DNA from 3 places in the Pseudoalteromonas sp. bablab_jr011 genome. Region 3 is predicted to be linked to each of the others. Evidence: predicted binding sites of a transcription regulator. Region 3 holds the regulator's gene; each other region holds the start of a gene.
What was found. The regulator sigma-54, encoded in region 3, starts transcription at its own class of promoters, with help from an activator protein. The targets are predictions, from matches to a motif close to GTTGGCACGNNNNTNGNNT.
Positions count from the first base shown of each region.

Region 1 (7,930 bases), on a different contig from region 3:
AGTGCTGCCGACACACTGAGTGTGATTGCTAACCAGTTTGTCGTTCTAAATGCTTGCCACAGATGAAAGCACAGACTTATGGCCAGTAATAAAATAAGCCAAGGTGACCCTACACTCAGGATTGCTAAGCCTAATACGCCATTAACGACTAGGCTTAACCTTAATACGGGATGATGGGTTACACACAAGGCACATATCATTGCCATAAAAACGGCACCAGCTAAAAAAACTGGTACAACATCACTACTTAAATTTACGAGGCTCGCAGTACTGCTCGCTAAACTGGCAATTAATGACATGTAATCCAAAATGCGTAAAAACTCTCTCTAACTTAGTCTACCCAAAATCCACAGATTTAACAGTTTATTTACGCCAAATTGGTAACTTAATTGCGCAGGATGGGATATTTGCCAATGGGCAATATCGGCACGCGCACCGACTTTAAGCACACCACGATCACTGAGACCTAATGCCCCCGCAGCATTACGTGTTACCCCTGCTAATGCTTGCTCTGGTGTCATACGGAAAATAGTACATGCCATATTCATCATTAAGTGCAATGAACACAAAGGTGAAGTACCTGGGTTAAAGTCAGTAGAAATTGCGATAGGCACGTGGTATTGCTGTAGTAATTCAATCGGCGGGTATTTTGTTTCACGTAAAAAGTAAAAGGCACCCGGCAAGAGCACCGCCGTCGTGCCAGCGCTAGCCATTGCTTTAATACCCGCTTCATCAAGGTGTTCAATATGATCAGCGGATAAACCATTAAACTCGGCAACTAACGCAGCACCATGTTGATTAGATAACTGCTCAGCATGAAGCTTCACTGGCAGGTTATGCTTTTTAGCCGCTTCAAAAACGCGTCGAGTTTGCTCGTTACTGAAACCTACGTTTTCACAAAAAGCATCAACGGCGTCAGCAAGGTTTCCTGCAACCACTTGTTCTAACATCTCGCCGCATACAAGCTCAATGTACTCATCGCTTCGGCCTTTGTATTCTGGCGGTAACGCATGAGCACCTAAGAATGTTGTCTTCACATCGACAGGGTGGTTTTCACCTAATAAGCGAGCAACTTCAAGTAATTTAATTTCGTTTTCACAATCTAAACCATAACCAGACTTAATTTCTACGGTAGTCACCCCTTCGCCATACAACGCATTTAAGCGCTCTTTCGCTGCAACAAATAGTGTTTCATGGTCGGCTTCGCGTGTGGCGCGAACCGTACTGGCAATGCCGCCACCGTTTGCTGCAATTTGCTCATAACTCACACCTTGCAAACGTTGTTCAAACTCCTCTGCACGGCTACCAGCAAATACAAGGTGAGTGTGACAATCAATTAACCCTGGTGTTAACCATTGCCCTTTTGCAGATACTGTTGGGGTTGCTAACACATCAAATTGTGGCAAGTCAGCCTGTGATCCTAGCCATGCTATTTTGCCGTCTTTTACTGCAATTGCAGCGTGTTCAAGCGCACCATATGGTGCATCAATTGCAGGGTCCATCGTCGCGATATTGGCATCTGTGATCAATAAATCCCAGTGTGCGTGATCATTATTCGTTGTGTGCATTTTTCACCTATACTGATGCGTCGGGTTTGGTCGTTTGAACCCTGTAACTTGAAATTGTTTAAAGTTTAACAACTCACCTTGTATATACAAGAAAATTATGCCACCTTGAAACACACTAAAAAGTTACCAATAACGTTCTCAGCATGAGTGTTCCTAAGTTTGCGCAAATAAAACAATTTATTCTTGAAAATATCCGCGCTGGTCACTGGCAAGAAAATGACCGTGTACCGTCAGAAAATGAGCTCACTAATCAATTTCAAGTGAGTAGAATGACAGCAAGACGCGCTTTATCAGAACTCACCGAAGCCGGTATTTTAACGCGCAACCAAGGGTTAGGCACATTTGTAGCAAGCTTCAAATCGCAATCTTCATTGCTAGAAATAAAAAACATTGCCGACGAAGTAAAAGCGCGAAATAGTCACTACAGTTGCACTATTTTGGTTATGGAATCGATACGTGCTATCGCCCCTATTGCCATTGCACTGAGTGTTGAAGTAGACAGTCATGTGTATCGCAGTGTTATTGTTCACAATGAAAACGAGCAACCACTGCAAGTTGAAGAGCGTTTCGTGAACCCTTTACTTGCCAAAGACTACTTACAGCAAGATTTTCACAACCAAACACCGCATGAATATTTATCGCGCGTCGCCCCACTCACCGAGGCACGCCACACGGTTGAAGCCGTTATGCCCAACCCTGAAATGTGTGAATGGCTCAACTTATATAACGAAGAGCCTTGTTTGCAAGTAATCCGCCGAACATGGTCATCACAAGGTATTGTGAGCTTTGCACGTCTTGTTTCACCCGGCAGTAAATACCGATTAGGCGGGCATTTAACCTTTAAAAAATAGCTAAATAGCGTGTTGGTAACTAAAGTTGAGCGCTTTAATGGCGTCACCATTAATAATTCGCTCCCCCACCTCATTGCTGGTAAAAGTAGGCGCTGGATTACCCTTCTCACGGCACTTTTCTCGATAGTAATCAGCTTTAGTTGGGTGAGCAGGGTTAACGACGTTATAAACACTTTGTGCCACAGGCCAATGCGTAATAACACTAAATATTGCGTTAATTACATCTTGCTGATGAACCATATTAACGATTTGCTCACTTGAGCTAGACAACTCTTTACCTGCCACAAATTGTCCCGGCTCACGTTGTGGACCAACTAAACCAGCCAAACGTAATACTTTTCCACCTGCTTTTAATACGGCTTGCTCTGCATCGTATAGCTGTTGCTGACGGTCTGTTTGACACTCAATAATACTTGCTTCGTTGTAAAGCCCATTATCATTAGCATAAACCCCTGTTGACGAGCACAAAATAAAGCCTTTGCAATGCAATGAATCGGCAAGAGCCAGTCCTGCATTTAAGGTCTCTAAATAATTACTTTGCTGTTGCCTACTACGTGGAGGAATAGCACATACCCACCATGCATTTTCAAGGCTAACATCATGCTTAACTTTTCCCTGTTCAAGTAAGAATTGTCTATGAAAATCAAATTGATGTTCACTACTTCGATGTGTGCCTTGCACATCCCACTGTAATTTTTTGGCTTCAAAGCAAAGTGCCTGACCAAGCCACCCAGCACCAAGTACAACTATTTTATTATCAAAATTAACCATTTAATAATATCGCCTTATCTATATGTAATATTTTATTAATAAGCTTCACTATGCAATGTAGCGATTTAGGTGCAAATATGATTAGATAACTAACTCTACCCGATAATAAAAACACGTGCACCTATGTTAAATAACCTTTCTTTACGTAAAAAAATATTATTACTCATCGGCGGAACGATAAGTGTATTACTTATCATCGCGTCTAGTTTTTTTGTGAGCCATATTGCTGACCTATCACGTCAGGCTATCCAACGCGAAGCGGATAGCTACTTACAAAGTGAGCGGCTTTCAATGCAAAGTTACTTTGCCAAATACGGTAAAGTAGTTGAAACCTTTGTAACCAATCCGCACTTAGTAAATTGGTTTGATAATTGGAACAAGCGCGATCAAAGCCTTGAGAACCAACCCGGATACGACAGCGTTAACCAAGACTTTGTGCGTATTAGTGGTAACGACGACAATATTTTATCTGCCTTCTTCGCATCGGCGACAACCGGTGAGTACTTTAAAGAAAACGAACGCACCACTCACTACAATGGCCAGCCTTATTACGCTTATAAACGTGGCTGGTGGCAAGATGCCTTAAAGATCAACAAATTGTATGTTGGTCCTATTTCTGTTGATTTAACCACAGGCAACGCCTCAGCTGTAGTACAGCAACCTGTTTATAATAAACAAAACAAACTGGTTGGTTTTGGTGGGGTTGATTTACAACTTAACAATATCAACGACATGGTTGAAGATATTCGCTTTAACGGACAAGGGTTTGGCTTTTTACTTGATGGCAACCAAAAGGTGGTTCACTTATCTAAGCGCACCGACCATAAACTGTCTGTGACAGACGAAGGTCCAAACGGCAAAGAAGGTCTTGATGCCCTCGAAAAACAATTTAGTGACACATCAGGCTTCAGCGAATTAAACCGCACCATGAAAAGCAACAAAGACGGCAGTGGTTTTGTCACCCTAAAAGGCGAGCAATATTACGTTGTATACAACCGCCTTGAATTAGAAAGCCCATACCTTGATTGGTATGTGGGTATTTTAATACCAACCAGCATGATCGAAAAGCCAGTACATGATGCAGTCATGACAACAACGACCTCTGTGATCATCATTTTAGCGATTATTATTGCGATGATCTTCTGGGCTACGCAAATGATCACTAAACCACTGACAAAACTTACTTATATCATGCGTGATATTGCTTCAGGTGATGGTGATTTAACCCAAAAAATCGAAATAAAGAGTCAAGATGAAGTTGGTCAGCTCGCTCACCACATGAATACCTTTATCGATAAATTACGCGCCATGATGCTTAATACAGCAGCCCAAGCTGAGCAGTTAAGCCAAGCGGCTTCACAGCTTAAAATCGTCTCTAAAAAAACCAACGACGAAATTCAGCAAGAAAAACAACAAGTTGACAGTGTTAGCGCCGCAGTAACAGAAATGGCCTCTACGGTACTCGAAATTTCGCGAAATGCGCAACACACCAACAATGCAGCCGAAGAAGTGCAAAGCATTACAGCCGATGGCACCAAGCGTTCAACGCAGGCGCAATCGGTGATGACCGCACTTGCCAGCCACATCGGTGAGGCATCTAAAGTTGTTGCTGGGCTTGAGCAAGAAAGCGGCAATATTGGCGCTGTTGTCGATGTAATCAACTCAATTGCAGAACAAACCAATTTACTGGCACTCAATGCAGCCATTGAAGCGGCGCGTGCAGGTGAGCAAGGGCGAGGCTTTGCGGTGGTTGCTGATGAAGTACGCTCACTGGCAAGTCGTACACAAGAGTCGACCGATGATATTCGTAATATGATCACGCGTTTACAGCAAATAGCTCAAAAAGCATCCACCATGATGCAGCAGGGTCAAGAGCGTGCAGAAGGCTCTGTAGAGCAAACTCAAATTGTACTGCAAGCTCTGCAAGATATTGCAGGCTCAGTGACGAATGTACAAGACCAGAGTCATCAAATTGCGACCTCAACTGAGCAACAAACGGTGGTTGCTGAGGACATTAACAATAGCCTCGCGGCAATTAACCATTTAGTTAATAGTACAGCAGATCATGCACATGAGTTAGCAGACGAAGCACGCGATCTCAATGAGCTAGCTATTTCACTTAATAAAACAGTTAATCAATTTAAGTTGTGATTAGTCATTGAATTGTTCTAGGTGTGTGTTCTTGCTACTTATTATAAGTAACAAATCAGGCACCATGCAGTCGTTAATAAGAAATTTTTAACGCTGCAAACGACAGGTCTAAATCATTCACACTGATTTGAATTGGTATTGAGATAGATTGCAGATGTAATTAAAAACCCGATGTCACCTGAAGATGACATCGGGTTTTTATCGTCAGCCTTCCTTGTTACCTGTGGCGTAACCGCTTTAGTAAGTTCCATAAATAGTTGCCACTGTTGCTCATTCCATGTAGCAACTCCCTTGTTGTTCAGTCCGTGTAATAATTGCGCTTGTACTTGTTCCATTTTGTCACCTCCTTACGCTAGCTTCATCCATATTTGGCTCCTAGCCTAAACCAAAATCCTTGGTGTTTATCCTTTCACTTTATCCATAAAGCGTTGCCATTGTGCGCTTGTCCATAACGCCTTGTTACTTCCTTGCTGTCCTTTGTGCTGTGTTACATTTTCCATACTGTAAATCTCCTTGCAGTGTTGTCATCCATTATTACGTGTGCATTTCCTTGCCGTACACTCATTCCTTTGAACCGTGATTATTATCGCTTACCGATAATATACACAGCATGAATCAAACCTGGAATGTACCCTAATAAGGTTAAAATAATATTAATCCAGAATTGTGCCCCTAAACCTACCTGTAAAAATACGCCAAGAGGCGGAATTAAAACCGAGAAAATAATGCGTATTAAATCCATAACTCACTCCTTGAAAAAGATAAGCCCAGCCAAAGCTGGGCTATAGGGCGTGCTATTATTCAGCAACAATCTTAAGTTCATCGATGACTTTACGCACATCTTCAGCATTTTCAGCAATGCTCACTGCTAATTGCTTTTCTGCATCTGACTTAACCGTACCTTTTAATGTAACAACGCCTTTATCTGTATCGACATCAATATCAGTGCCGCCTACTTCAGAGTTAAATAAATAACGTGTGGTGATCACTGTACTGATCTTCGCATCAGTTAAGTCACTTTCTACTGAGTCACCTTTATCTGCACTCGTGGCCTTAGACTTCATGTTTTTCACAACCGTTAGTTTGTTATCAACAGCAGTTACACCGTCTAGGCTAAGTACAAGCTCTTCGGCTAACTCTTTGTCTAATTCACTATCAACTTTACCGGTTAATACAACTTTGCCGTTTTTTACGTCTGTGTTGATATCAAAATTATTTAGGTTAGTGTTCATAAGAAGCACAGTTTCTGCCTTACCATCAATCCAAGCATCTTTACTTTCATTTTCCCAGTTGCTTGCCTGAGCACTCATACTTGTTGCACCAATTACTAACGCAGCAATCATAGTCTTGTTGAATGTATTCATAATCTTTCTCCTTTTGATTAAAGACGAGATAACTAATGCGACTTCGATGCCAACTTTTTATTTTTATATTATTCAATAAGTTAAATCGATATTCAGCCATGATTTATATTCGTTTCGGTAATTATTTACAGACAATTCGGTAATAAGTTCACTCTGTTATAAAAATGACTAATTAATTGTCAATCTTATTAATCTATGGTTAATTTAACGAATGAAAGCCCACACCAAAAAACATAAACCAATGAATATTAATAAAATAATTTTTGGCCTACACTTTGCTTTGTGATTAACATAACTTTAAAACTCAACAGGGAATTATCATGGCCGTCAAACTCGAAGATCGCCCCATCGAGCAAGTAAGAGAAGAAGTAATCGATCAACTTATCTATAACTACAGTCATGCAGTTATTTCAGCAGAAGCATTTGAACGAAGACTAGACCAAGCAATGGAAGCCACCAGCAATGAGGTGTTAATTGAGCTGGTTGCTGACTTAGAGTTAACAGCAGATATTGACTACAAGTCACATAAACACGTGCAGTTTAAGCCTCACTATGCACATGGTAGCGATGCAGAAAGCCTGCAACTACGCAGTATTTTAGGTTCCAACGAGCGCAGCGGCCAATGGCTAGTCCCGAAAGAAATTCACCTAACGAACTGTTTAGGCTCAATTGAATTAGACTTTAGTGAAGCCGTTTTTCAGCACCAGCATGTCACCATCTACGTAAACTGTATTTTAGGCAGCGACGAAATCTACGTGCCAGAACATGTAAATGTAGTGTCAAAGCTGTTTAGTGTGGTAGGTAGCGTTGAAAATAAATCGGTTGCACTCAATAAAGGGCAAGGCCCCACAATTACGATTGAAGGTAATGTTTGGCTAGGCTCAGTAGAGATTAAAGTCAAACGCACCATGAAAGAAAAGTTCATCAGCTTTGCCAACAGCCTAAAAGCCAGTTGGAAAGAAATGAATAGAGTGCAATAACGAAATGCGAGTTGCGAAACCCCTTCGCGCACAATAAATTTCACGCCTACATTAAACCGTAGGCGTTATGTTTACATGGCACGTTTGCACAGCAACGTCTTTTATAAAATTCACGGCTAAAGCCCCTCCTACAAGTGATACACACTTCACTCGTGGGAGGCGTTTTAACTAAACAAGCTCGCTTTTCGCAGCTCGTTGCTTATAACTCTTTCACGGCTAAAGCCCTTCCTACAAGTGATGCACAC
Region 1 is NZ_JACDWU010000337.1:2,070-9,999, forward strand. Features, by position in the region: gene JIG41_RS22540 (GGDEF domain-containing phosphodiesterase) at 1-206, opposite strand, end outside; gene hutI (imidazolonepropionase) at 327-1,568, opposite strand; gene hutC (histidine utilization repressor) at 1,712-2,419, shown strand; gene JIG41_RS22555 (NADP-binding protein) at 2,420-3,190, opposite strand; gene JIG41_RS22560 (methyl-accepting chemotaxis protein) at 3,314-5,341, shown strand; gene JIG41_RS22565 (hypothetical protein) at 5,455-5,676, opposite strand; gene JIG41_RS22570 (YqaE/Pmp3 family membrane protein) at 5,925-6,083, opposite strand; gene JIG41_RS22575 (BON domain-containing protein) at 6,139-6,705, opposite strand; gene JIG41_RS22580 (LiaF domain-containing protein) at 7,026-7,685, shown strand.
Region 1: the regulator sigma-54 is predicted to act here: its motif matches at 6,741-6,759, upstream of JIG41_RS22575 (BON domain-containing protein).

Region 2 (7,930 bases), on a different contig from region 3:
GGAGTTAATTTTATCTGGCTTTCGTAATCACTATAAACTCTTCCAAGCAATAACAGCCAAAGCCCCTATCGCATTTGCCAACCGAGATTGGCAAAAAATTAATGAAATTAGTAAGCTCAGAATTAGCCATTATGATGATCGGGTTAACGAAACCATTACCAAGCTAAAATCGCTGAATGAACAACAAATTATTGAGCTCAATCAGACTTGCTGGCTCGAAACCAAACAAATATACCAACAATTTTTAAGCTTTCACCCACAAGCCGAGCTGGCTGAAACTTTCTATAACTCCGTTTTTTGTCGCTTATTTCACCGCCGCTATTTTAATAACGACTTTATATTTGTAAAAGCCACTCTCGCAGATGCTCCCGCCCTCCCAATGGAAGCTGAATATCGCAGTTATTTTCCTGTCGTAGATGGGCTAAGACCCACAATACGTAAAATTATTAATCAATTTGACTTTAAAGCCCCTTTTGTGGACCTTGAGCGTGATATTCGATTGTTGGTTAAGGCGTTTTATAAGCAAGCTCCCGATACACACCACCAAGCGTGGCACATGCGCTTTGATATCCTTCAAGCCCCTTTTTACCGAAATAAAGCCGCTTACATTGTTGGCCGAGTGGTGTCTGAAAGTGGCGTACAACCTTTTATCATTGCTGTTTTACACCATGAGGATAAAGGCTTATACCTTGATGCGTTGCTGACGAAATCATCGCAAATGCGGGTTATCTTTGGTTTTGCCCGCGCCTATTTTATGGTTGAAACACATGCTCCTTCTGCATTAGTTCGTTTTTTAAATCAACTAATGCCCAACAAAACATTGGCAGAGCTTTACAATGCAATTGGCTTTCATAAGCAAGGTAAAACCGAGTTTTATCGTGAGTTCTTACAGCATTTAAATAACTCAAACGATCAATTAGTTATTGCCCCTGGCACACCGGGTATGGTGATGATGGTATTTACTCTGCCATCCTTTGGCTATGTGTTTAAAGTGATTAAAGACACCTTTGGCGAAAGCAAACCGTTTGGGCGCGATACCGTGCTTAAACGCTATCAATTAGTTAAAAGTCATGATCGTGTCGGACGCATGGCCGATACTATAGAGTATTCTAACGTCGTATTTCCTCTGAGTCGTTTTGATAGTAAATTGTTAGCAGAGCTGCATAAAACAATCGCCTCTTCAATGATTATTGAAGGTGACTGGCTGATCATAAAACACTTATATATTGAGCGGCGCATGACACCATTAAACATATACCTTGAAAATGCCAGTGAACAACAAGCATTTGAAGCCATTGAAGAATATGGTCAAGCATTAAAAGAAATGATAGCCGTGAATATATTTCCAGGCGACATGCTATTGAAAAACTTTGGGGTAAGTAAGCATAACCGCGTTATTTTTTATGACTACGATGAAGTGCAATATTTAACTGATATGAACTTTCGTGCCTTACCAAAAGCCAAGTCATACGATGACTACTTAACGAATGAGCAAAGTTATTCAGTGGCACCGCAAGACGTATTTCCTGAGCAATTGTGCACCTTTGTTACGGCTAACCCTGTGTACAAACACTATTTATTAAGTACACACCCAGAGCTTGAAGACCCCGCTTATTGGCGACAAGCTCAATATAATATTAAGCAAGGCGTGGTAAGCCACATTTACCCTTACCCTGCTGCACAACGATTTATCCATTATTGGTAAACACCAAGGACACAGAATGAATATAAGTAAAATAGATTTAAACTTACTTGTTTACCTAGATACATTACTCAGAGAGTGCAATGTAACCAAAGCGGCTAATCAGTTAAGCATTACACAACCCGCAATGAGTAACGGTTTAAAGCGCCTGAGAAATTTATTTAATGATCCGATTTTGGTACGCACCAGTGAAGGGATGGTGCCGACAGAGCGTGCTAAAGAGCTACAACCTGTCATACGCGGTATTTTAATGACGTTAGAAGAAACACTCGCTCCTAACCGTGAATTTGAAGCATCTCAAAGCAAACGTGTATTTCGTATTATGGCCAGTGACTATGCGGCCAGTACCCTTGCGCCCAAACTACTTAGTAAGTTACACGAAGAAGCGCCTGACACCACGCTTGATATCCTGACCCCCAGTGACGTTACGTTTCATGACGTTGAAAACGGCAAGGTCGACATGGCAATTAACCGCTTTGAAAACTTACCCCAATCGTTTCACTACAAACAAATTTGGAAAGACAGTTTTTGCTGCTTAGTAAAAGCCGACAACCCTATTATTAAAGACTTCAGTCTCGATAGTTACTTAAAAGCGCGCCATATTTGGGTAAGTAAAACAGGTTTTGGTGTTGGCGTAGGTATGGATCCAAAAGATGTCCAAAAGTTAGGTTGGGTAGACGAAGCGCTTGCTCATTTTGGTAAGCACCGGAATATTGCAACCTTTACTCGAAACTATCATGTCGCCATTCACCTGGCTAAAGAGCAGAATTTAGTGGCCACACTGCCATCAAAAGCGGCGAATATTTATTTAGATGATCCGGGATTAAAAATTCTTGAGCCACCTTTCCCTATTCCGCCTTTTGAACTCGACATGATTTGGAGCCCTCTTTTACACCGTGATGCCAGCCATATTTGGCTTAGACAAAAAGTAGCTGAAGTGGCCAATGAGCTTAAGTAATATTTTACCTATTAACCTGTAATTATTGCTGGTACGCCTTTTTATATGGGCGTACCAAACTCTCTTTATCTCAAAATAAAAATGTAACACTCTGATTATTAATGATAATACTTTTATGTTAGGGATTGGAACATGCTTTGCTTCATGTAGAGAGCATTGTTTTAATTCAGTCTATATTATTAGAGAGGTCATTATGCAAACACATCAAGGACATGACGTTCATCATATTGCAGATATCATTCAAGTTATGAATAGTGGTATCGATTTTTATGAAAAAGCACAGGAAAAAGTTTCAGACCCCAGTATCGTCGCGTTATTTCAGCGCATGATCGATGCCCGTAAAGTAAGTATTGAACGTTTACAGCCATACGCCATCAACCAAACAGGTCACCGTGAAAATGGCTCAGACTTTGCGGTAGAAGCTCGTAAAGCTTACACATCTTTAATCACTAAACTCGGTGCAGACAAAGATGCAACCTACGTCAGTGAGCTTGAAGAAGTCGAAGACAAAACACTCGCAGAAATAAAAAGTGCGCTCAAAAAACCTCAACCCCACGACTGTGAAGCAGCGTTATCAAAAACCCTGCTAACTATTCAAAGCTGTCATGCCGAAATGAGTAAAATGAAAAAGCATTAACTGCTAATCATATGAAGCCCAGCATAACTGGGCTTCATATTGAAAATTTAAAGAACGTTATTGCCCAGTAATACGTTTTGAAAATGAAATAGCATAAGCAGTTGAGCGCAGCTTTAACACTTCATCTTCACTTGGCATAAAGCCTTGTGAAAGCAGATTTGGGTCGTAATTAGTTAAATCACACCCTGATTCACCCGTGGATTCTATCGTGAGCTTTCCTAAATTAACTGTTTTGCGATCAGCAGGCCATTGCACTGAAGGATCCGTTAATGCATCACCCGGCTCGGCTAATTCAGCTTGAAAACGGTAATGAACTTTCCCTTTCGCTAAATCCTCTTCAAGTCGCTTAGCAAGAAATGATTTAGGTAATGCTTTCATTTGTTCTTCAGTTAGTACTTGTTCTTGCGCTTCTGGCACCATGGTCCATCTAAAAGCTTGCTTAGTGCCCTTTTCATCAACCATGTAAAAGGTATGCACACCAAAATAACGTGAAGACACATACGATGCTGGCGGGTTATGGCTTTGTAGCCAATTAAATTGTCCTAACGTACTCGGGTTTTGCTCTCTGTATGCTTTCACTTTTGCAAAATCGATTTCACCTGTTTTTTCGTCAGGTACTAAGGTACTTAGCAAACCAAAAAATGCTTCAGGGCTGTTACCTGCAAATACTGGCGTAGTTAGCCCTGCAATATTGTGCACATCCCCATTTTCTAGCACAAACTGCACCCCTATTCCTCGCGGAGAACGTGATGTTTCATCAGCATTAGGGTTACCCCCACCCATAGAAAAACGAATATTTGCTTTTGACGGTGCGTTAAATAAAGGACTGATTGAATACTGTTTTGCTGCTTGATTAGGTGTAAATGTGCCCACAGCGCATACACCTTTGGCGTGACCTTTTCTAATTCCGGGCTGCTTACCTGAAAGCTTCTCAAATAAATTTATGAAATCTTGCCCGTTAACTGATTGCTCAGCAAAACTTGCTGTCGGTAAAACAAGGCACATAGCACAAACTAAAGACTTAATTTTTAGCATTTATCCATCCTTTAAACTTAGTTCCAACAACAATGACCTGACAAACCTCGAAATGATTTCATCAAAGTTAATAAATATTTTTACTAACAAAAACGCTACAAACATTTAATAAACTTAGAATATTTATTTAACTACAGTATTTTTAAAAGCTGCTAACTTTAAATTTAGGATCCGAAAAATGGCTGTGGCGCCCAGCATTTTAAAAATAATCCGTGTTCTTAACACGACTATGGCTAGTCCACTTAATCGTAAATTTTGTGGCTTGGTCAAAAACAACAAGGACCTAATTATGGTGAAACAACCTAAAAAAACCACTGCAAACGCTGATGTAGATATGACCCCGATGCTCGATATTGTATTTATATTGCTGATATTTTTTATCGTTACAACCTCATTTGTTAAAGAGCGCGCTATAGAAGTCAATCGCCCTTTAGCAAAACCAACTCTTGAAAACCCAAAAAAACAAGCGCAATTTACTATTACTGAAAACGACAGTATTTACTTTGCAAACCGACTTATAACACCAGAGCAAATTATAGCTAACCTCGCGTTATTTGCCGCACAGTTTGAAATGACACAGGTGCAAGTAACTGCAAGTGAGCAAAGCAGCCACAAAACCTTAGTCACCTTGCTTGATAAAATAAAACAATATCAAGATGTTCCAATCTCTATAAGCACGTCTCTATAACTAAAAAAGGGCCTAACGGCCCTTTGAAGGTTAAATAATAAAGGAATCGATAGGATTTTTAGAACTTATATTCTGCGCCTACGTAGTAGTACGCACCGTTAAAGCCAAAGGGTGCTGAGCGACGTGAATAAGTGAACACACCCGGGCTTGAAACAATAGTGTTTCCATTTGCATCAACAATGGTACCCGAACGCGAATTACCAATGGTATTCTTATCGGGGTAAACATCAAATAAGTTGTTTGCACCAATATTAAACGACAGATTTTCGTTAAAGAAGTAGTTAACTTTTACGTCAGTTAAGATTTCAGCGCCATACGTTTGGCGACCTCCATCTTCTACCGTGTACTCACCGTAACGATTAAGTGATAAATTGACCGTCCAGTCTTCTAGTCGGTAAAGTGCACTTAAGTTAATGCGGTCTTCGGGTTGCCACTCTTCAATAATCGATGTTTCTTGCGCAGAAAACACATCTTCAACCGGAATCGTTTCAAGCCCACTGCCTGCAGGGGTGAATAAATCAACGACATCCGTTTTTGTAAAGTTAGCAGCAAAAGTAAAATCAAGTGTTCCACCAAGGCCCTCGGTATTCCACGTTGCGACTAAATCAACCCCTTCGGTTTCTGTATCAGCGCCATTTAAGAAGAACTGTCCAGCTCCCGCGCCAGCGCTTTCTAACGCTGCATCTAATGTGTCGGATAATCCTTTCCCTAAACGATTACTGATCACAATACGGTCATCGATATCAATCGCATAGTAGTCAATAGTCAGGTTGATGTTATCTGTGACGTTGTAAACAATCCCTAAACTACGATTTTGCGATTTTTCTTCTTTAAGTTTAGGAATACCAATAGATTGCGCCAGCGTACTGTCGTTTCTAAAGGTGCCCACTTGCTCTGCAATTAAGTCACCATTTGGTCCAACAACAAACTGTGTGCTTACGTTATTAAAGTACAACTGCTGCATTGAAGGCGCTCTGAATCCTGTGCTCACAGCACCACGTAACGAAACATCTTCAGTGATTGACCAGTTACCCGCCAGTTTAAAGTTAACGGTATCGCCAAAACCTTTATAGTTATCGTAACGAAGTGCACCTGAGATAATCACATCATCAATTACATACGTTTCGGCGTCTAAATAAAATGAAATGACATCGCGTGACTCATCCACTGACGAGGCCGGATCGGAACCACCAAACCCTTGAGCACCACTTGCAGCATCAACACTTCCTATGCCGTCATTAAGGCCTGCATAAATACTTACCCCATCAACTGTATCGTAATCACGATACGCATACTCACTTCCCTCTAGGATGCGAAATTCATCGGTACGAAGCTCAGCACCCAACGCCAGCGAAAAGTGCTCGTAATCTTTGGTGTAGTCAAGATTCAGTGTTTGTAGTGATAACTCAAGACCATAGGCATACGCCGAACGCGGGATCGTAGTTCGAATTTCGTCAGCCGTTAAGCCTTGCTCATAACGAAGGTAATTAGCATACGAGCCATTAATCGTATCGCTTGTGGTGTAATCGATGCTGTTTTCGCCATAGGTGTATGACAAATCAATACTCGCGTCATTATCAAATGATTTTTTGAAACCAACATTGTAGGACACGTCATCGATCACTGTGTTAATTTTTGGTAGAAACCCCATAGGAATGGTTGCATCGCCATCTTGTAAAACAGGGTTACCACTTGCATTGGCATTATGACGGAAGAATGCAGCTGATTCATTTTCACGGTTCGAATAAGTAATAAAACCATAAAGCTCACCACCAGCAAGTTCATAGCCTGTATTAACTGTGAGGGCAAATTGCTGTGAATCTGCATCACCAATTCTAAAAGTATCGCGCGGGGCTGTTAGCTCACGAGGATCGCCCGCGAGTAATGTGCCATCTTCAAGTTCAGTACAGCCATAAAACTGACATGAACCATGTAAGCCTGCACGGTTTGTTGGCGCACGATCTCGATAATTAATCGTCGTATTTAAATACCCTTCGTCGCCTAACGCAAACCCTTTATTAAAATCGATATTAACTGTTTCGCCATCGCCCTCTGAGTACTCACCATAATTAATCGCCGCTTTACCGCCTTCTTCTGCGTCTTTTAATACGATGTTGATAACGCCCGCAATCGCATCTGAACCATATTGTGCTGCGGCACCATCACGCAAGACTTCAATACGTTTGATAGATGCAGCAGGAATCGCATTCATGTCTGTACCGGCCGTACCACGACCAACAGAGGTATTGATATGAATAATACTTGCCTGATGACGGCGCTTACCATTAATCAGAACTAACGTTTGATCAGGCCCTAAACCGCGCAATGTTGCTGGTCTTAACGCATCTGTACCATCGCTGATAGACGAGCTGGAAAAGTTAAATGAAGGCGCAATGGCTTGCAACATACGGCCAACCTCAGTTTGACCTGTATTTTCCAGTGCTTCTGCGCTTAAAATATCTACCGGTACAGGTAAATCTTCAACTGAACGCCCTGCGACACGGCTACCCACGACAGCTATTTTCTCAATATTTTCCTGTGCAGCTTGATCAGCAGCTACCGCCTGTGTATTCGAAGCAAGCAGTAACGGCACGACTGCAGCGCTGATCCCTGAAAGGTTTTTCATGTTGTTATCTTTCCTATTGATTTGTTTGAGTTTTATACTCAGTAAACCATTTTGATCAACAACCGCATCGAGCTCAGTGCCTTTTAGCATGGCATCTAACGCATCTAATTTGGTGTAAAAACCAAACACAGATTGCGCTTGATATTGCTTTGCTAAATCGAACGAAAATATGACTGTTTGGTCGGTTTGCTTTGCAAATTCAATCAAAGCCAAATCAGCTCGTTGCGCTTTAATATCAAATTGCAGCATTTGTTTTTCAGCAGCGATGACTGTTTGACTTACAT
Region 2 is NZ_JACDWU010000303.1:118,296-126,225, reverse strand. Features, by position in the region: gene aceK (bifunctional isocitrate dehydrogenase kinase/phosphatase) at 1-1,705, shown strand, start outside; gene JIG41_RS19495 (LysR family transcriptional regulator) at 1,722-2,660, shown strand; gene JIG41_RS19490 (PA2169 family four-helix-bundle protein) at 2,854-3,297, shown strand; gene JIG41_RS19485 (catalase family peroxidase) at 3,355-4,332, opposite strand; gene JIG41_RS19480 (biopolymer transporter ExbD) at 4,622-5,020, shown strand; gene JIG41_RS19475 (TonB-dependent receptor domain-containing protein) at 5,079-7,930, opposite strand, start outside.
Region 2: the regulator sigma-54 is predicted to act here: its motif matches at 2,785-2,803, upstream of JIG41_RS19490 (PA2169 family four-helix-bundle protein).

Region 3 (7,930 bases):
TTGAGGTAGAAGCTGGCAGCATTGTCGGTTTACTTGGGCCAAATGGCGCAGGTAAAACAACCACCTTTTACATGATTGTGGGATTAGTGCCCAGTGACAAAGGTAAAATAAGCATTGATGATAACGACATCACCTTATTGCCAATGCACAGCCGCGCTCGCTTAGGTATTGGCTATTTGCCACAAGAATCATCGATTTTTAGAAAACTGACTGTTTATCAAAACTTAATGGCCATTTTAGAGACCCGTAAAGATCTCAATAAACAAGGCCGCGAAGAAACACTTAACAGCTTACTTGATGAATTTAGCATTCAACACATTCGTGACAGCCAAGGTATGGCATTGTCAGGGGGTGAACGCCGTCGTGTTGAAATAGCACGCGCACTGGCCGCTGACCCTAAATTTATTTTGCTCGATGAGCCTTTTGCTGGTGTTGATCCTATTTCAGTGTTAGATATAAAGAAAATTATTGAGCACTTAAAAAATCGTGGTATTGGTGTATTAATTACTGACCACAATGTGAGAGAAACCCTTGATGTTTGTGAAAAAGCCTACATTGTTTCTCATGGGGAGCTAATTGCATCAGGTACACCTGAACATGTGTTAGCCGACCAAACTGTACGCGATGTGTATCTAGGCGAGCAATTCAGGCTTTAAATACGCCACCGACTAGAGCATCTGCTAGACTTATAACAATGACAATAAATCAAATAAATAGTTAACGGCATCGTGCTATTGTTTGATAAGACTAAAAAGGATTGTTAGGGATACATGAGGCAATCATTACAGCTGCGCATGGGCCAGCAACTTACAATGACTCCACAACTGCAACAGGCTATCCGTTTGTTGCAGCTCAGTACATTGGATCTCCAGCAAGAAATTCAAGAAGCGTTAGACTCTAACCCTTTGCTTGAAGTTGAAGAAGCAGATTATGCAGAAGAGAGTATTGGCAAGAACGAGCAAAAAGCCGAATCTGACGATACCCAACTAAGCGCGTCGGCTGACGAAGCTGCGAGCGAGTACGAGCAAGAAAGCAGTGATGCCCTCAACAAAGACACCGTAAGTGACGACTTAGCAATGGATGTTACGTGGGATGAGTACATGAGTGCTGCCCCATCAAGTTCCTCAGGTCCAATGCCTGAAGATGAATCAATTTACCAAGGCGCATCAACCGAAACTCTCCACGAATACCTAATGTGGCAGTTACAACTAACTCCATTCAGCCCAACAGACGAAGCGATTGCCGTTGCGATTGTTGAGGCAATTGATGATTCGGGTATTTTAACCGTAAGCTGCGAAGACATTGTTGAAAGCTTCAATCAAAATAACGATGAAGAAGAAATCGAACTTGATGAAGTCGAAGCTGTCTTAAAAAGAATCCAATTATTCGATCCTGTCGGTATTGGCGCCCGTAGTTTACAAGAATGTTTGTGTATTCAATTACGCCAATTCGATGCTGACACCCCCTATTTAGCTGAAACTAAAATGGTGTTATCAGAACATATTGAATTATTAGCGAGTCGTGACTATCGCACTTTGATGAAAAAGACTAAGCTTAAAGAAAGTGAGCTGAAAGAAGTCATGACATTGATCCACAGCTTAAATCCAAAGCCTGCGGATACAATTGTTAGAGAAGAGTCTGAATACGTGATACCCGATGTATCCGTAAAAAAAATAAAAGGCCGTTGGGTAGTTGAACTAAACCCAGACTGCATGCCGAAAATCAGAGTGAATAGCCACTATGCGGCGATGTCACGTTCTGTAAAATCAAGCAGTGATAGCCAATTTATTCGCTCTCATTTACAAGAAGCAAAATGGTTTATTAAAAGCTTAGAAAGCCGTAATGACACGTTATTAAAAGTGACTAACTGTATTGTTCAACAACAACAGGCTTTCTTTGAACATGGTCCTGAGGCCATGAAACCCATGGTATTAAATGATGTCGCAGAAATGGTCGAAATGCATGAATCAACAATTTCGCGAGTAACAACACAAAAATACATGCATACCCCGCGGGGAATTTTTGAGTTGAAATATTTCTTCTCCAGCCATGTAAGCACTGAAAATGGGGGTGAGTGTTCATCTACGGCAATTCGCGCTTTAATCAAAAAGCTAATCGCCGCAGAAAACACAGCTAAACCATTGAGTGATAGCAAAATTGCAGATATATTGGCTGAGCAAGGAATTAAAGTAGCTAGACGGACAATAGCAAAATATCGAGAGTCTCTAGCAATACCTCCGTCGAATCAGCGTAAGAGTCTGATTTAGACGTTTTACATAGAAGGAAAATGCTTATGCAACTAAATTTAACTGGTCGTCATGTAGAAATCACAGATTCATTAAGAGACTATGTAAACACCAAGTTTGCGAAACTAGAAAGGCATTTTGACCACATTAATAATGTTCATGTCATTCTAGATGTAGAAAAACTAAGCCAAAAAGCAGAAGCAACTTTACATGTAAACGGAGGCGAGTTATTTGCCTCTACTGAACACCAAGATATGTATGCAGCCATCGACTCGTTAATCGATAAACTTGATCGTCAAGTAATTAAACACAAAGAGAAATTAGCTCGACACTAAATTATGAAACTTAGTTCACTTACTAACCAGGACTGCAGCAAAGCTGCGGTCCTTTTTAATAGCAAAAAAAGAATTCTCGAATTTATCAGCGAACTGGCTCATGAGCAGCTCCCTCATTTATCTCAGCAAGATATACTCAATGCCCTATTGAACAGAGAAAAATTGGGCAGCACGGGTATTGGCCGAGGTATTGCGATTCCACATGGTCGTATGAGCGGTGCAGATCAGCCACACGCATTTGTAATTGTGAGTGAGTCACCTATAAATTTTGATGCAATTGATAATCGTCCAGTGGATATTTTTGTCGCACTCATCGTACCAGATGGTGACTGTCAGCTTCATCTAAAGACCTTATCAACAATTGCTGATAGACTTAAAGACAAAGAATTTTGTAAACAGCTACGCAGTGCTAAAACAGATAGTGATCTGTTTAAAGTCATTGCATCAGAGGCATAAATGGAATTAATTATTATCAGCGGTCGCTCTGGTTCAGGTAAATCAGTCGCTTTACGAGTACTTGAAGACTTAGGCTATTACTGCGTTGATAATATTCCTGTAAACCTGCTTCCTTCGTTAGTACGCAGTGTGTCAGATAATTACGACAAAATTGCTGTAAGTATCGATGTGCGTAACCTGCCGAAAGAACAGCAAGAATTTAACGATATTCTTGAGTATTTACCGGGCTTTGCAAAACCTACGTTGTTTTATTTAGATAGTGATGATCAAACACTGATCAAACGATTCTCTGAAACACGCCGCTTACACCCATTATCGATTGACTCGCTGCCGCTTGATTTAGCGATTAAACAAGAAAAAGGATTACTGGATGTTTTGATCACCCGTGCCGATTTTATGATTGATACGACCGATCTCAGCGTGCATCAGCTTGCCGAATCTATTCGCGAAAAAATACTGGGTAAAAAAGACAAAAAGCTCATTATTACTTTTATGTCGTTTGGCTTTAAGCACGGTATTCCAAAAGAAGCTGATTACGTATTTGATGCTCGCTTTTTACCGAATCCACACTGGGAACCGGATCTAAAACCACTGACAGGCTTAGACCAACCAGTAAAAGATTACCTTGCTAGTCACAGCATAGTGCAAAAGTTTACATGGCAAATTCAAACCTTTGTACAAACATGGCTCCCTCACCTAGAGCGAAATAATCGCAGTTATTTAACCATTGCGATTGGCTGCACAGGTGGACAACATCGCTCAGTTTACTTAGCGCAAACCATTGGTGAGAGCTTTTCGAAAAGTCACGCAAACGTGAAAATACGCCACCGCGAGCAAGATACCCAATAGGCAACGACGATGCATGCTGAAGACACTTTTTTAATCCAAAATAAGCTAGGTTTACATGCACGAGCAGCCACGGTTTTAGCACAACTTGCACTGCAATTCGATGCTAAAATAACCCTTTACCAAGACGATAAAGAAGCCGAAGGCGATAGTGTATTAGCCTTAATGTTACTCGAGAGCAGCCAAGGCAAAGAAGTCCGTGTGGTGTGTGAAGGCCCCGATGCTGACGCAGCACTCAATGCAATAGGCGAATTAATTGCACAACGCTTTCATGAACAAGAATAGCATTTGCTAAGCCTTGACTGTTTACGTTAAACTTGCATTGGGTATTTAAAATTCCTGTTAAATATCCTACTTTTATATCGCTCGCTTCTCTAAAATACATTTTTCTTAGTAAATTTATCTCAGTGCGGCGATATCCCTGCAAATACTAAATTTAGCAACTATGCTGTATTTGCTGAGTCAGATTTTAAGCTATTTTTTCAGTTGTAAGGACGCCAATGCCAGAAGCCTTTGAACAAGATTACCCGCTACAACAACTAAAACAGGTGACCAAGTCACTCAATAGTGGTCAATTTGTTCAAGTGCGCGGCATGTTAGCAAAAACAGCACCGTGTGATACCGCACTCCTTTTAGAATCATCTCCGCATAAAATTCGCCGTATGCTTTGGCAGCTGGTAGACCCTGATGTGCGTGGTGACGTATTAGAAGAGCTCTCAGAAGATGTACGTTTAGGCATTATTGCCCAAATGGAACCTGAGCACATTGCTGCCGCAACCGAAGACATGGACGACGATGATTTAGGTGAGGTTCTTCGTAGCCTACCTGATACAGTCTACCAAGACGTTGTCGGCGCCATGGACTCGCAAGATAGAGAAAGAGCCACCCAAGCCCTGTCTTATCAAGAGCGCTCAGCTGGTGCCTTGATGAACAGCGATACGGTAACCATTCGCCCAGACGTCACACTAGATGTTGTTTTACGCTATCTGCGTTTACGCGGCGATTTACCTGAAGGCACCGATGATTTATACGTCGTTGATAAACATAATTGCTTTTTAGGGGCATTATCTTTAACGACGTTGTTGACCAATCCCTCAGATAAAGTGGTTCGCGACCTGATGGATGAAGACTGTGAATCTATCTTAATATCGATGGATGAAAGCGACGTGGCACAATTATTCGAACGCCATAACTGGATTTCAGCCCCCGTTGTAGATGATAACGCGCACTTACTAGGGCGTATTACCATCGATGATATCGTTGACGTTATCCGTGAAGATGCCGAACATAGCTTATTAAGCTTAGCGGGTCTTGATGATGAAGAAGATACTTTTGCTCCCGTATTGAAAAGCTCGCAGCGCCGCTCTATTTGGCTAGGAGTCAACTTATTAACTGCTTTACTCGCTGCAATAGTCGCTAGTTTTTTCGAGAATACATTAGCTATCTTACCTATTCTTGCTGTACTAAATGGTATTGTTCCCTCAATGGGAGGCGTAGCAGGCAGCCAAACGCTTACACTTGTTATTCGTGGTATTGCTGTTGGCCATATAAACCAAACTAACCAACGCTTTTTATTACTCAAAGAGCTCGCTATCGGCGCGCTAAACGGGGTAATTTGGTCTATTTTAATTGCGGGTGTTGTCGCGCTGTGGCAGTGGGACTTTAAACTCGGTGCGGTGCTTGCCTTTGCTATGTTCATGAACTTAGTGGCAGCCGGTATTGCAGGAGCCAGTATTCCGCTTATTTTAAAGAGAATGAAAATTGACCCTGCATTAGCAGGCAGCGTAGTGCTTACGACGGTGACAGATATAGTGGGTATTTTTGCCTTTTTAGGCACTGCGACTTGGTTACTTATTTAAACTAAAAACGGCCCTTGTGGGCCGTTTTGCTTTGTATAATCTATGTTGCTCGTTGCTTATTTTTACCAACACGCGGTTTGGTGTTCGCCTTCTTAAATTGGCTAAAACCTGTGTGGCGGGTTAGTGCAGCTCGGCCTGTGCGCCCTTTCCCTTTAGCGGCCTTTTCATTGCGCCCTTCCTCAGGAACTAAACAATGAGGGCCTTTACCAATGAGATTCGCTTTACCCATTTTTTTAAGAGCTTCACGGATCATCGGCCAACCTGCCGGATCATGGTAACGCAAAATTGCCTTATGCAGACGACGCTGACGTGCCCCTTTTGGAACAGGTACTTGCTCCGTGTTATTTTTAATATTACGCAACGAGTTCATCTCGGTATGATAGATTGTCGTCGCATTCGCCATGGGTGAAGGATAAAAGTTCTGAACTTGATCAAGCTTAAAGTCATTCGATTTTAACCACAGCGCCATATTCACCATGTCTTCATCTTTGGTGCCTGGGTGAGCTGAGATGAAATACGGGATCAAATACTGCTTTTTACCTGCCTCTTTCGAGTATTTATCAAACAACTCTTTAAACTTGTCGTAAGCGCCCATACCTGGCTTCATCATTTTCGATAACGGGCCATCTTCGGTGTGTTCCGGTGCGATTTTCAAGTAACCACCAACATGGTGAGTGACCAGCTCTTTAACATAGCGAGGGTCTTCAACGGCTAAATCGTAACGCACACCCGATGCAATTAAGATCTTTTTAATCCCTTTTACATCACGTGCTTTTTTATATAACTCAATCGTCGGCGTGTGGTCGGTGTCCATATGTTTACAAATATCAGGGTAAACACACGATAAACGACGGCATGTACTTTCTGCTTTTTTACTCTTACAACGTAATTTATACATGTTCGCTGTTGGGCCGCCTAAGTCAGAGATAACCCCTGTAAACCCTGGCACCTTGTCACGAATTTGTTCAATTTCGTCAATGATAGATTGCTCTGAGCGACTTTGGATAATACGTCCTTCATGTTCAGTAATCGAACAAAATGAACACCCACCAAAACAGCCTCGCATGATATTCACGGACGTTTTGATCATCTCGTAAGCAGGAATTTTTTCATCACCATAACTTGGATGTGGAATACGTTGATATGGCAAACCAAAAACGCCATCCATCTCTTCTGTTTCAAGCGGAAAAGCCGGCGGATTAACCCAAATAGAACGATCGCCATGGCGCTGAAATAATGCACGTGCACATCCGGGATTTGTTTCTTGGTGTAAAATACGTGATGCATGCGCATACAAAGGCTTGTTTACACTTACTTGCTCATAAGCTGGCAACTTAACATAGGTTTTTTCCCAAGGCTTAGGACGCGCAGGCTGAATTGTTATCGGCTTTGCCGCCTCAGCACTTAAATCAATACCGGCTTGTTTAAATTCAGATTTACTGCAGCCAACATCATCCGCACCATACGGATTAGGGATCGGGTCAATTTTGCCAATTTTATCGATGGCTGTTGAATCACTGCCGCGCCACCCTGGTAATGGCTCTTTACGAATAACCGCGGTACCACGAATGTCTTGAATTGAATCGACACTCTCACCGGCTGCAATACGATGAGCAACCTCGACCAATGGACGCTCAGCATTACCGTAGATCAAAATATCAGCTTTGGCGTCGAACAATATGCTTCGGCGCACTTTTTCTTGCCAGTAATCATAATGCGCAATACGGCGTAAACTCGCTTCAATACCACCAATCACTAATGGCACATCTTTATACGCTTCACGACAACGCTGACTATAAACAACAACTGCACGGTCAGGACGCTTTCCCCCAACATTACCAGGTGTGTAAGCATCGTCATGACGCATACGTTTTTCGGCAGTATAACGATTGATCATTGAGTCCATATTGCCCGCAGTCACCCCAAAAAAGAGGTTTGGTTTTCCAAGTGTCATAAAAGCATCTTTAGAATTCCAATCTGGCTGGGCAATAATACCAACGCGAAAACCTTGTGACTCAAGCATGCGCCCGATAACAGCCATTCCAAAGCTTGGGTGGTCTACATAGGCATCACCACTGACAATAATAACATCACAGCTGTCCCAGCCTAGCGCATCCATCTCTGCTCGGGTGGTTGGTAAAAATGGCGCTGTGCCATAGCATTCGGCCCAATACTTAGGGTAAGAAAA
Region 3 is NZ_JACDWU010000326.1:14,389-22,318, forward strand. Features, by position in the region: gene lptB (LPS export ABC transporter ATP-binding protein) at 1-656, shown strand, start outside; gene JIG41_RS21735 (RNA polymerase factor sigma-54) at 771-2,267, shown strand; gene hpf (ribosome hibernation promoting factor) at 2,294-2,581, shown strand; gene ptsN (PTS IIA-like nitrogen regulatory protein PtsN) at 2,585-3,037, shown strand; gene rapZ (RNase adapter RapZ) at 3,038-3,886, shown strand; gene JIG41_RS21755 (HPr family phosphocarrier protein) at 3,896-4,168, shown strand; gene mgtE (magnesium transporter) at 4,384-5,742, shown strand; gene JIG41_RS21765 (YgiQ family radical SAM protein) at 5,783-7,930, opposite strand, start outside.